One region of the Priestia sp. ABM2_011 genome, then DNA from elsewhere that is predicted to be linked to it. Evidence: riboswitches for the same ligand, from Rfam matches in the RefSeq annotation. Region 1 holds a riboswitch; the other holds the start of a gene.
The links. A riboswitch is a leader RNA that binds a small molecule or an ion and turns the genes downstream of it on or off. The one in region 1 is predicted to bind thiamine pyrophosphate.
Positions count from the first base shown of each region.

Region 2: another riboswitch for thiamine pyrophosphate. It lies ahead of thiT (energy-coupled thiamine transporter ThiT); the one in region 1 lies ahead of tenA (thiaminase II).

Region 1 covers NZ_JBSWUB010000001.1:3,203,580-3,210,443, reverse strand. Annotated here, with positions in the region: gene ACXAE4_RS17285 (helix-turn-helix domain-containing protein) at 1-4, opposite strand, end outside; gene ACXAE4_RS17280 (SDR family NAD(P)-dependent oxidoreductase) at 313-1,092, shown strand; gene ACXAE4_RS17275 (ArsR/SmtB family transcription factor) at 1,105-1,407, shown strand; gene ACXAE4_RS17270 (aldehyde dehydrogenase) at 1,421-2,821, shown strand; gene tenA (thiaminase II) at 2,849-3,538, opposite strand; TPP riboswitch at 3,635-3,733, opposite strand; gene ACXAE4_RS17260 (TspO/MBR family protein) at 3,960-4,706, shown strand; gene ACXAE4_RS17255 (hypothetical protein) at 5,008-5,190, shown strand; gene ACXAE4_RS17250 (sodium-dependent transporter) at 5,367-6,701, shown strand; gene ACXAE4_RS17245 (cell wall hydrolase) at 6,733-6,864, opposite strand, start outside.
Region 2 covers NZ_JBSWUB010000001.1:2,790,905-2,797,768, reverse strand. Annotated here, with positions in the region: gene ACXAE4_RS15140 (ethanolamine ammonia-lyase reactivating factor EutA) at 1-810, opposite strand, end outside; gene thiT (energy-coupled thiamine transporter ThiT) at 967-1,575, opposite strand; TPP riboswitch at 1,608-1,708, opposite strand; lysine riboswitch at 1,883-2,067, shown strand; gene ACXAE4_RS15130 (amino acid permease) at 2,170-3,609, shown strand; gene ACXAE4_RS15125 (hypothetical protein) at 3,646-4,014, opposite strand; gene ACXAE4_RS15120 (GNAT family N-acetyltransferase) at 4,118-4,609, opposite strand; gene ACXAE4_RS15115 (cysteine hydrolase family protein) at 4,704-5,288, opposite strand; gene ACXAE4_RS15110 (cupin domain-containing protein) at 5,310-5,618, opposite strand; gene ACXAE4_RS15105 (YqcI/YcgG family protein) at 5,593-6,360, opposite strand; gene ACXAE4_RS15100 (LysE family transporter) at 6,513-6,864, shown strand, end outside.

The DNA of each region.
Region 1 (6,864 bases):
TCATTTTTTATTTCCTCCCTTATCTATTTTCATCCAACTATGTAATGGATTATTTGTTGTATGTTGTATTCACCATATCTTCACTTGTTTTCCTGCTAGGTGACAAAGGTTGTCAAAACTAGACGACATTAGCCTTCTATGTAAAGAAAACGCATATTTTGTAAAAAAATGTACAGAAATGCGCAAATGGCAAAAATGGAAAACATAAAAGAAAAGGAGAGTATAGAAAACAGTTGACGGGAAAAAATGAATCCTATAAGATAAGTTTAAATGTTTAAGTTCTTGAACATATAAACATAAGGAGTGAACACTATGTCACAGCATTATGCGCTCATCACCGGTGCGTCCGGAGGAATAGGTAAAGAGTTAGCTTATCAATTCGCAAAGGATGGCCATTCTTTAATTTTAGTTGCCAGAAGTGCTGATAAACTAACAGCGATTAGAGAGAATTTAAAATCTACTTATAATATTGACGTGATAACGGTTGTAAAGGATTTATCAAGAGAAGAAGAGATACAGTCACTGTATGAAGAACTTAAAAATAAAGAAATGCACGTTGATTATTTAGTGAACAATGCAGGTTTTGGACTATACGGTAAATTTATTGAAACAGCTTTAGATGAAGAGTTAAACATGATTGACTTAAATATCCGAGCATTAACTCATTTAACAAAATTATTTTTACCCGATATGGTCAAAAGAAATCACGGGAAAATTTTAAACATTGCGTCCGTTGCTGCATTTATGCCGGGTCCGCTTATGACAGTGTATTACGCAACGAAAGCGTACGTATTATCTTTCACAGAGGCCCTTGAAAATGAATTAAGAGGTACCAATGTAACGGTAAGTGCTCTATGCCCGGGTCCAACTAAAACGGGTTTTAGCGATCGGGCCCAGCTGAGCAATTCCAAGCTTTTTCAAAGCGGTGCAATGGATGTAGAAGCAGTTGCTAAAGCGGGCTATAAAAAATTTATGAAAGGTCAGACGGTTATCGTACCAGGAGTACAGTTTCGTCTCGCCACCTTCATCCCGCGCTTTGTACCAAGAAAGTGGCTTTCATCCGTTGTCCGCAGAACACAAGAAATTAAATAAAGGAGAATATTTATGAGTGAAAAAGCAGTGGAGTTATTTCGTGCCAGCATTCCTATTTTTCAGGCTCTAAGTGATTCAGCAAGACAAGATATTATTTTGCTGCTCGCGGAAAAAGAGCCTTTAACCGTTAATGAAATTGCAAACGAGTCTACTTTATCACGACCGGCAATTTCTCATCATTTAAAAATTTTACGTGATCAAAAGCTTGTGCAAATTGAGCAAAAAGGAACGCAGAGATATTATTCATTAGCTTTAAACGAGGCAGTTGAGCTATTAAAAAGCTTGCTTGCTACAGTTGAAGCTGAATGTTTATAGGGAGATGAAAGAGATGAACCACGAGCAATTCTATATCACAGATGAAACGGTCATTGAACATATTGTCTCTACACAAAAGCAGTATTTCTATGCACAAAAGACAAAGAGCATCAGCAGCCGCATTCAAGCGCTGAATAAGCTCAGAGACGCAGTCAAACAAAACGAGCAGAGAATTATGGATGCTTTAAAGCAAGACTTGAATAAATCCGAAGTAGAGGCGTACACGTCGGAAATTGGGATTTTACTAGAGGAAATTCGGTTTACGCTTAAGCATTTAGCAAAATGGATGAAGCCTAAAAAAGTAAAAACCGCTTTAACACACGTGGGCTCTAAAGGGAAAATTGTTCCTGAACCGTATGGAGTCGCGTTAATTATTGCTCCGTGGAACTATCCGTTTCAATTAGCGCTGTCTCCTTTAGTAGGAGCGATTGCCGCTGGAAACACGGCGATTATAAAGCCTTCTGAATTAACGCCTAGCGTATCTCGGGTTATACAAGAATTACTAGCTGAGGCTTTTGATCCAGCATTTGTGACCGTGATTGAAGGCGCTGTAGACACGACGAGCCTGCTTTTAAAACAGCCCCTCGATTATATTTTCTTTACGGGAAGTGTAAATGTAGGGAAAATTATTATGCAAGAAGCAGGGAAGCAGCTTATTCCCGTCACGCTGGAGCTAGGAGGAAAAAGTCCGTGCATTGTACATGAAGATGCAAACCTAGATTTTGCAGCGAAGCGAATTATGTTTGGCAAAGGAATGAATGCAGGCCAAACGTGCGTTGCTCCCGATTATTTGCTCGTGCATAAAAAGGTAAAAGCGCAGCTAGTGGAGAAACTTCGCGAAGCGATTTATCAATTTTACGGTAGTAATCCGCTTGAAAGTGAGCGCTACGGCCGTATTGTCAGTGAGCGCCATTTTATTCGGCTAGTTGAGTTTTTAAAAGACGGAAACGCTATAGTTGGAGGCGGGTATAATAAAAGTACGCTCACAATAGAACCTACGGTGTTAAGTGAAGTAAGCTGGACATCAGACGTTATGCAAGAAGAAATTTTTGGGCCTATTCTTCCTATGATTGAATACGAAACGTTAGACGAAGTTATTCATAAAGTTCAAGAAAAAGCTAAGCCGTTAGCTCTTTACTTGTTTACGGAAAGTGCAAATGTACAAAACGTCATAACGGAGCGTCTTTCATTTGGAGGAGGCTGTATAAATGATACGCTTATGCATATCGCTACGCCATATTTACCCTTTGGCGGAGTTGGAGAAAGCGGTACGGGCCAATATCATGGAAAAGACAGCTTTCAGACATTTTCTCATTTTAAAAGCATGCTGTCTCAAACAACCAAGTTTGATTTGTCATTCCGCTATCCTTCAGAGAAACAAAACTTGAAAATGATTAAAAAATTATTGAAATAAAAAGCCTCCTGATAGGAGGCTTTTTCGTTATTTTGAAAGTGAAAGCTGAGAAAGCGGCCATTTTTCTTGTGTATACGCCATTTCCCAAAATAAATACTCCAGCTCACAGCTTTTGATAAAGTGATCTTTCATACGATTACGTTCTTCTTCAGTCGCTTGCTCGGTGAGTTCATCAAGTTTGTTACAAAACCATTGTGTTGTGCCATTCATTTCTTCATTATTATAAAACTGAATCCATTCATAAAAAGGATGAGAAGGAGATGGATTTACTTGTTCTGTAATGCGCTGGCCAATTTCAACGTACGTCCACGGACATGGAAGAAGCACGGCAATGATTTCCGCTAAGCTGCCTGTATGCGCAACGCTTGTCATATGGTTAATGTAGTGGCTGGCCGTTGGTGAAAGAGCCTCAGTGTGGAGGTCTTCATAGCGTACGCCTGCTACTTCACAAAAATTATTATGAGGGTGTACTTCACTATGTAATACCGTAGAAATGCCGGCATTAAAGGCTTCCATTTCGGTACGCGTACGGCATTTTGTTAAAGCAGCGCCGTAAATGCGGACAAATGCTGTTAAGTATTCGTAGTCTTGAGAAACGTAGTGAATAAGCGCTTCTTTTGGCACGTCTCCTTCAGCAATTCCTTTAATAAAAGGGTGGTTAAAAATGGCTTCGTAAATATAGTTTGCTTCTTGTCTTAATTGAGATGAAAATGACATCAAAATCCTCCTTTAATTATGAGGAAGTCACAAACAAGCACATAAAGGAAATAAAAAACACTCCGTTTATAAACGGAGTGGCAAAGGACAGTACAAAACTGAACATTGCCACTTTCCTACGCTGGTATGAGCCAGATCAGGTTCAAAGGGATCAAGAAAACTTGTCTCAGCCGGTCGGCACCCCTAGTGGACTTCCTATTAGTCTATGTTTAACTTACCATATATTCTGAAAAATAGAAAGCGTTACGGAAAATTGTTCCCTAACGGTTTTTATCTCTTAAAGAGGTAGCTTCTTGAAGCTATTTTTAATCATTTTTGTTTAAAAATGCATATTTTTAGGGAAGAAGAGGTATTAATGAAGGGAAGAGCCGTTTTCGTCTCCGAAACATTCCCATATAAATAGAAGAAAGGAGAGAACAAAATGGCAAAATTTCGTTTGTATGCTGTATTAAATACAGTAGGCTTGGCTATTACACTTCTTGTGAATTATTTAGCAAATGCGATTCCAATAGGAGGCAAAACAACGGCAGAGGCTTCTGCGCAAGTTCCTACGTTGTTTACACCAGCCGGTTATGCCTTTGCTATCTGGGGCGTTATTTATTTGTTATTAACCATTTGGGTTATACGCCAATTTTTTGCAAGAGAAGATCAAAAGGAAATATATGCACGTATCGGCATTTGGTTTTTTCTAAACTGTTTGTTAAATAGTGCGTGGATCTTTATTTTCCAAAACGATTACTATAAGTTATCCCTTTTAGTTATGCTCTTTATTTTAGGCACATTAATGATTGTATATTCCATTATTCAGCATTCTCGGATGACGACATGGTTTATGCGTCTGCCGATTTCGCTTTATCTTGGATGGATTTCTGTTGCGACTATTGTTAATGTATTTGTCGTATTTCAAGCAAATGGAATACAGCACTTACTTGGCCTAAATGAGTTAGCATGGACGATTATTATGCTGCTGGTAGGGGCTGCGCTGGGCATTATGTTTACATTAAAAAACCGAGACGCTGTTTATCCGCTTGTTTTTATTTGGGCTTATATTGCCATTGCGGTGAAACAAAGTGGAAATCAGCCAATTGTCATTACTGTTATCATCTCGATTGTTTTATTAGCAATTGCTATTATTGTGGGACTGATTAAACGCTATAGACGTTTTTAAAAAGAAGCTCTAGCTTTTGTAAGCTAGAGCTTTTTATGATGCTCTTTTGATTGTAAAAAAGCAGCTGTAAAAGCAATTAAGCTAATTAAAATACCAAAAGGAACAACAATTGGTACGAATGATAAAATAAATGTCATAAGCGTAACCTCCATGTTGCATCGGTGCATAATGAAAAATTCAACTTTTTAAATTGAAGTTCCGCTATTATAGTATGCTAGGCTTTATGTTTGGAGCCTATATGTTTAGAAATAAACGAAAAAGGCAACATACGTTACATATAGTTTATATAGGAGGAGTTAAAATGGAAACATATTTAGTGGCTTACACAGATAAAGACGATATGGAATATAAACAAGTGACGTGCGAGAGTTATGAAGATGCAGAGCGTACAGTTCTTCGTTTAGAGAGAGAAGGGCATATGCATATTGAAGAAATATCAAATCAAGAAGCCTACCGTGGAGACGAATCATCGTACAGAGAATAATTTTTGAATAGAAACATCAAACTCAAAATGAAGAGGCAGCTGCTTCTTCATTTTTTCTATTCTATATAGATATCGTTTTATAGAAAAAAGTAAAACGGGAATGATTTTCTTCTGCATTTATGGTACAGTACTAATCAGATGAGTTTTGAGTTTAGAAGAGGAGAGAGTAACATTATATGAGTAAAGGAAATCAGTGGTCTTCACGCCTCGGTTTTATTTTAGCATCTGCTGGGGCAGCAATTGGTCTAGGAGCGATATGGAAATTTCCATACGTAACCGGAACCAGTGGCGGTGGAGCATTTTTTGCGTTGTTTATTTTATTTACAATTTTTATTGGATTGCCGCTTCTGTTGGCAGAATTTATCATTGGAAGACATACGGGAAAAGAAGCGATTAGTGCTTATAAAGCAATTGCTCCAAAGTCCGCTTGGGTATGGATTGGCAGGCTGGGAGTACTCAGCTGTGTCGTTTTGCTTTCCTTTTACAGCGTCGTTGGCGGCTGGGTGATTTTATATACGATTATGAGCGTAACCGGTATGCTAAGCGGAAAAGAGTACGGTCCGTTGTTCAATGCCGTCATTAGCCAACCTTATGTGGTATTAGGTGCACAGGCGCTGTTTTTATTAATTACAGTGTTTGTTATTTCAAAAGGCGTACAAAAAGGCATAGAGCGTGCTAATAAATACATGATGCCGTTGTTATTTATCTGTTTTATTATCATTGTGGTTCGCTCTTTAACATTAGACGGAGCTATGGACGGAGTAAAGTTCTTTTTAAAACCGGATTTTTCAGCCATTACAGGGTCATCTGTTCTCTATGCGCTCGGTCAGTCGTTTTTCTCGCTTTGCGTAGGATTATCCTGCATGGTGACATATAGCTCTTATTTAGGGAAAAAAGTAAGCTTGACGCGTTCAGCGGGCACCATTGCTATTTTGAACTTGTTTGTTTCGCTGCTTGCAGGCTTGGCTATTTTTCCAGCTGTTTTTTCATTCGGATTAAAGCCAACCGAAGGACCTGGACTTTTGTTTGTGGTCTTGCCAACAGTATTTGAGAAAATGCCGTTTGGCACCGTCTTTTTAGCACTGTTTTTAATTTTATTTCTATTTGCTACGCTTACGTCTGCTTTTTCACTGCTGGAAATTATCGTAGCTGCTTTAACCAAAGACGATCAGACAAAACGAACTCGCTATGCTTCTTTAGCAGGGATTCTTGTGTTTGTAGTAGGTATCCCATCAGCGCTTTCGTTTGGTGTACTAAAACATGTCTCACTTTTTGGCAGAAGTATATTTGACGTAGCTGACTTTTTTGTGAGCAATTTAATGCTGCCTCTTGGAAGTTTAGCCATTGCGATTTTTGTGACATTTAAAATGAAAAAAGAAGCCGTGTATGAAGAGTTTATTTCAGGAAGTACAAAAGGCGCTAAATTATTCAACGCATGGTTCTTTCTAGTTAAATACGTATTACCTATTATTATTATAGCTGTTCTGTTAAGCTTACTTGTTGCATATTAAAAAAAGCACTCATCTGAGTGCTTTTTTTTGTTTATTTTGCAAAAACGTGATTTCCGATTGTAATCGTAACCTGTTTTTGACGAAGCCATTGATCGCTTGTTTTATCTGGGTTAAAGAAGAATAACGAGCCTTTTCCTTGACCTCTAAACGCTAGTGCTTCATT
Region 2 (6,864 bases), 410 kb from region 1:
CTGCTTCTCCATCATTGCCCCTACTCCTCCTGAAATCATGATTGTTTCTGGTTGGATAGAAGATCTTGTATGAGGAGAAACGAGCAGCGTGGAATTTTGCTTCAGCGCTTTTACATAATTCACGGTTTCTTCAGCTAGTAATTGACAGATAGACGAGAGTTTTTCAAATGTTGCTTTTTCACCTTCTCGCAGTATTAAAGAATTATTTTTTAAAAATTCAGTTAAATAAGGTGAAATGTAGGTTACAAAACCGTCTGAATTCAGCCGAATTAATCTCCCGCCTACATGCAGGGTAAATGTTTCTATCACTTTTCCATTTTGACATAAGGCGATGTTAGCAGTGCCTCCTCCTACATCAATATTGGCAATTACTGCATTTGTTTCAGCGGAATGTTGGATTGCTCCTGATCCTTTTGCCGCCAATATTCCTTCCAAATCAGCACCGGCTGTTGCAACAACGAAATCTCCAGCATGTTCGGCTAGATAGTGAACGATACTCTCTGCATTTTGCTTTCTAGCAGTTTCTCCTGTGATGATCACAGCGCCCGCCTCCACTTGATCTAAGGAGATTTCTGCATTCTTGTACTCTTGTTCTAGTAGTACCGTTAATCGTTGAACATCGATTTCAACCTCGTTTACCATAGGTGTGGTATAGATAGAACTTGCATACGTTACGCGACGATCAATAATTTGACAGCCTGGCAGCGTAAACTGATTTTGTTGATTTGCTATTAACAGCTTGCTTACAATCAGTTTTGTTGTGCTTGTTCCAATATCTAAACCTATGCTCGTGATCCATTTCTGTAGCATGCTATCAATCCCTTATCTCGTTTGAATATGTTGACTATCATAAAACAGTTTTTTGAATATTTCACTAACTATGTTATCAAACCTGACACACTTTTGTGTAAACAAAGGTGACAAATGAAAAAAAAGACTAAATCTTGGTAGATTTAGTCTTTTTTCTTATGATGAATGTGATTTAGTTACAATCATTCTTGATGCCGATGGAATTAACAATGAAAGAATGACTAAGCAGGCTATTAGTGACCCTACCATTGAAACACCGTTCATTGAAAAAGAATACCACAGAGCGGACATACCTTTTGGTGCGTACGATCCCCAGAAAATAATACCAGCAATAAAGTGCCAGAAATAACGTGCGAAGCTTCCGATAATAAGGGATAAAACAATCAAAACAAAAGCTTTTGATCTGTTATTGGTAGCTAAATTTGTTTTAATAGATTGTGAAAAAATACCTCCAAAACCTATAAAAGCAAAAGCCACAATATATTCAATAAATGTTTGTAGCGCTGTTAAAATATAAGCCGTTCCTGTCGCTAACTGCAAAAGCCCCCATAATAGACCAGATAGAGCCCCGCCTTTTACTCCCCAGCGAAAGCACATAATAAAAATGGGCACCATGGAGAACGAAATACTTACAGCCGTTGCAATCTTAATGGAAGGCAAAAGGTCAAGTAGAAGTGCCAATGCTGCAAAAATAGCTATTTCAATTTTAGCCTGTAAAGGTAATGCTTTATTCACGTTTCTCACTCCTGTTTTTGAATCATTCATATCAAACGGTTTACACAGGAGTAAGCAACTATATGCTACTATTCCCACATTCCTACGCTAGCGTTAACTAACAGGTTCTAAGGGTCTGAACATTTCGTTCACTCTCAGCACGGCGGCTCCCCCTGTGGTACGTTTGGATATTTATGTAGTATAAAGACAATGTTTATTATACCATACGTAACAAAATAGATTCGAGAGATTTCAAAGATGTTTCTATTTTCTGAATCTATTTTTTATAATGACAATCGTTTTAGTATTTGTTATACTTCTTTTATGTCAATTGAATATAAAAAACCCTCATCCTAATCGATGAGGTAGAGGTCGCAGTTTTTAATAGTAAAGTAACGGAAATGCAGAGAACATTGAGGATGTTGCTTGAAAGGAAAAATTGCCGAAGTTTAAATCACTTCTCGGTTGATTTAAGCTGGGGCTGTCTCCGAACAGGAACAGAACTGTCACATCATGCGAGTGATGTGAAGAGCTATCTTCACGGAAGGTTGACGCGGTTTTCAGATTTAAAAGCGCGCACATATACTGCGGGCTTTTTTTATGTTATCCCGTCTCTTTCCGTACATTCGAAAGGAGTATTTATCTATGCAAGAGCAGCAAGAATTAAAACGTGGGTTGAAATCTCGCCACTTAACGATGATTTCATTAGGAGGAGCCATCGGAACCGGCTTATTCCTAGCAAGTGGTGGAGCAATTCACACAGCAGGACCTGGGGGAGCGCTTTTAGCTTACGCTATTATTGGCGTAATGGTTTACTTTTTGATGACCAGCCTAGCAGAGCTCGCAGCTTATATGCCTGAAGCTGGTTCATTTAGTACGTATGCGTCTCGTTTTGTAGATCCATCCTTTGGTTTCGCTCTCGGCTGGAACTACTGGTATAACTGGGCTATTACGATTGCAGCTGAATTATCCGCTGGAGCCCTTATTATGAAATTTTGGTTCCCGAACTCTTCTTCTATTTTATGGAGTGCCCTGTTTTTATTAATTATGTTTGGGCTTAACTACCTTTCTGTAAAAGGATTTGGTGAATCTGAATTTTGGTTTTCGTTAATTAAAGTAGTAACGGTTATTATCTTTTTAGTTATTGGTATTATGATGATTTTTGGTATCTTTAACAATGAAGCACCAGGTTTCAAAAACTTCACGCTTGGTGATGGACCGATTCACGGTGGATTCTTCACTGTACTAGGTATATTTATGGCAGCTGGTTTTTCATTCCAAGGAACAGAGTTGCTTGGAGTCGCAGCTGGAGAAAGTGAAGATCCGGAAAAAACGGTTCCTCGCGCAGTTAAACAAGTCTTCTGGCGCATCTTGTTATTTTATATTTTAGCTATTTTTGTTATTGGAATGCTTATTCCATACACAGCGAATTCATTAGCAAGTGATGACGTGAGAGTAAGTCCGTTTACTTTAATATTCGAACGAGCAGGTCTGGCGTTTGCAGCATCAGCGATTAATGCCGTTATTTTAACAGCTGTTTTATCTGCTGGTAACTCAGGTATGTATGCTTCTACGCGTATGCTGTGGAACTTAGCGAAAGATGGAAAAGCACCAAGGTTCTTAGCAAAAGTGAATAAACGAGGCGTTCCAGTTAATGCCTTAATCGCAACGGCACTTGTCGGTACACTTGCATTTGGTGCTTCATTTTTTGGAGACGGTGCGGTATATACGTGGTTACTTAATGCTTCTGGTATGTCTGGTTTTATTGCTTGGTTAGGAATTGCGATCAGCCACTATCGTTTTAGAAGAGCATTTGTTGCTCAAGGTCATGATTTGAGTGAACTTCCATATCATGCAAAACTTTTCCCATTTGGCCCTATCTTTGCCTTTATTTTATGTGCCGTTGTTATTTTAGGCCAAAACTATTCGGCGTTTATGGGTGACTCGATTGACTGGTACGGTGTACTTGTTTCTTATATCGGACTTCCTTTATTCTTAATTGTTTGGTTAGGATACAAATGGACGAAAAAGTCGAAGCTTATCCCGTTAAAAGAATGTCAAGTAACAGTGAAAAAATACGAATAAAAAAAGCTCTCTATTCAAAAGAATAGAGAGCTTTTTTTATATGAGCTGATCGGCAAAATGAAGAGATATATAAGCGGGTTGGTTTTTCATAACAAGCATATAACCTTTGAGGGGACGGTTATAGTAATCAGCAGCTTCGATATAATAAATACGCTGAATTAACCTGCTTAAACGAGTTGCAAAAGATGGAAGTTGGTGATTAGGAATGGTTTGGATGTAGTCTATGATTTCTTGCTTAGTTTGAAGGCCCGAACGAGTACATTGTAACAGGTGAAAAAGCGGATCTGCTGTTATAGTAGATAGTTCAGAATTGTGTTTGATTCTATTCAGCTGGATATGCAGTTCTTTTTTGGACCATCTTTTTGGAATAGCTCTTATATGCTGATATTGAAAATGTGTATTCATGATAGCTAACACCTTTCGTATTAAAATAATAAAATGACTTATTATTTTAATAACCTTTACACATGAAACTAAAACGTTACAATGTGTAAAGGTGTCATACATCTTATAAAATAAGCTGATAAAAAAGCACATCTTGCCACTGATCGAATTTCCAGCCTACTTCTTTAAATTCTCCGCAAAATGTAAAATTAAATTGCTCATGCATTTTGATACTGATATCATTCCCTTTTGTAATCCCTGAAATGACAACGTGATGGTTGAGTTCTTTAGCCAATTCCAAAATCCGCTTCATAAGCTGTTTTCCAATGCCATACCCCTGCTGATTTTTATCAATATAAATCGATAGCTCTACCGTTTGAATGTACGCTTCTTTATCTCGATAAGAAGAAAGCGAAGCATAGCCCGCTACTACTCCATCTTTTTCCGCGACAATAAGCGGAAAGAGTTCATTGCTAATATGATTATTAAACCAGCCCCTTCTTTGTTCTACTGTTACAGGCGTTAAGTCAAAAGTAGCAGCACTTGTTTGAACGGACTGATTATAAATTTCAACAAGCATAGGTAAATCTTCTTCTTTAGCATAACGAATGATCATATGTACAAACTCCTTATAGTATAGAATTATCTTTATTTTACTTCTTTTAATAAACATAATCTACATAAAAAAACGATGTGCGCATGCACATCGGTTATTGGTTTTGGGCATATTGAAAGGTTTGAAGGACTTGAAGAGTCTCTTTTGTAGAAATGACCGTTGCAAACTCTCCGTGCAAAGAAGACAGTGCGAATGTATGTACATCTTCTGCAGGAAGTCTGGTTTTTCCATCGTAGGACATACAATCAAAGCAAGCCGTTGCATCGTTTACAACGTACGTCCTGTACCCTAAATTCCCAGCCATGCGGGCAGTCGTAGAGACGCAGTGATTAGTAGTTAGTCCTATTAAAATGAGCGTATCATAGCCATTTGCTTTTAAATAGCTATCTAGCTCTGTTCCAATGAAGCAGCTGTTCACGTGCTTGCGAATTAAGTATTCATCTTCTTGTGGACCAAATCCTTCTTTAAACTGAAACCCCTTCGAGCTTGGGTGTAAAGGAGAATCTGGATTTTCTGATGCATGCTGCACGTGAATGACAGGATAGTCTTGGCGCCTCCATGCTTGCAGTAGCGTCAGCATATTCTTTTCTGCATCTAAATTGTTTCTTTCTCCCCACTGGGGTGAATAAAACCCTTCTTGTACATCGATAAGTAGCAACACTGGCCGGGAACGTAGCATAAGCATCATCTTCTTTCGTCTTTATTTTAAAATGGAAATAACGTATGTGCATCCATCAGGACCGGCTTTTGAAGAATGAACCGTTTGTTTCGGTAAATGTATCCGATCTCCGGCCTGACATAGAACCGTATCACGTTCAACTGTAAAGTAAATAGATCCTTCAAGGATATGAAGAATTTCATCAGTTGGATGCGTATGAGACGGATGTGTTTGAAAAGCAATATCGTGCTGTACTTCAACGTATCCAGTATACGCCGGAAGCAGCTCTTTAATTACTTCTTCAAACTTTCCGCCAACTCCTTTTTTAATAGAGGCTTTTTTTACGTCCATGCTGCTCACTCCTTTTTAATTTAAATGGACACTGTCCGGTAGTATGGTTATTATCATCGTGTAAAAAATATTGTTTCCACTCTCTGTTTTCCTGCTGTCCATACCAGCCTAACTCAGGGTGAGCTGATACGTCATCATATGTTTTTAACCAATCGCGGACGACTTTTTGTACATGCTTCCCTATTTTTGAATCTCCTGTCATACCTTCAAACACCCACCGCGGCTGAAATGTAATCATAAATCCTCTGCTCTTACGGCTTTTACGTAGAGAATGAGCAGGCGTATTACAGACGACAAAAATAGGTTCTCCGTGAAAACAAAATTCCCATAATGCATCTTTTGGGTCTTTCGGAATATCTTGCGGCCATTTCTTTTGATCAATTTGATGAAGAAACGTCAGCGTATCCCAAAACATCGTTTCGTACTCTTCCATTGACCGTTCTTTATGTTCAGGCTTAAAGAATAACACAAAGGATGTATAGCGACCTATGGTCTTAAATGTATCTATGTATTCTCTAAGTGCCGCCGCTGCATGTTTAATATCTTGATAGTTATAAGGAGTCGTCACAAATGAAAAACGCAGTAAATCTTTTTTAAAGCCTTCTACCCCTAATATACAGGGAAATGGATTTTCTTCTGATAATATATCGCTTTGGAAATATTGAAAAGCATCTTTCCCCCAGAACGGGACGTGCGTTGACTCTAAAATCTCATTAGCTCGAAAAAGCATTTTTGATACCATTAAAACCCTCCTTATGGAACTCAACGTTACATGTGTATTAAAAAAAAGAAAGTTTATGAGTATTTTTAACTAAATCTCGCTTCTAAATTATAAAATTCTAATCTATATATATATAAGCTACTATTGGACAAGTTAGAAAGGAGGCTGTGTTTGTGGAGTGGTTTTTGATTGCTATAAAACAAATAATTCTAGGTATTAGTCTCGCAGCACCGGTAGGCCCAATTAATATAGAGATGATTAAAAGAGGTCTGACAAAAGGATTTTGGGCTTCTTGGCTAGTTGGTTTAGGAGGAATGACAGCCGATATCTTATTTATGCTTCTCATTTTAATAGGGTTAACCCCTTTTGTTCAGATGCAGGCTGTTACGGTTGTCCTGTATGCAACGGGTTTTGTCATGCTCACATTTGTTGGCTTTCAAAGTATGAAACAAGCTGTCTCTCGTTCCTTTTCAGTAGATGTAAATAACCCCTCTGCTAAAAAAGATAAGTCGTTTTTTACAGGTT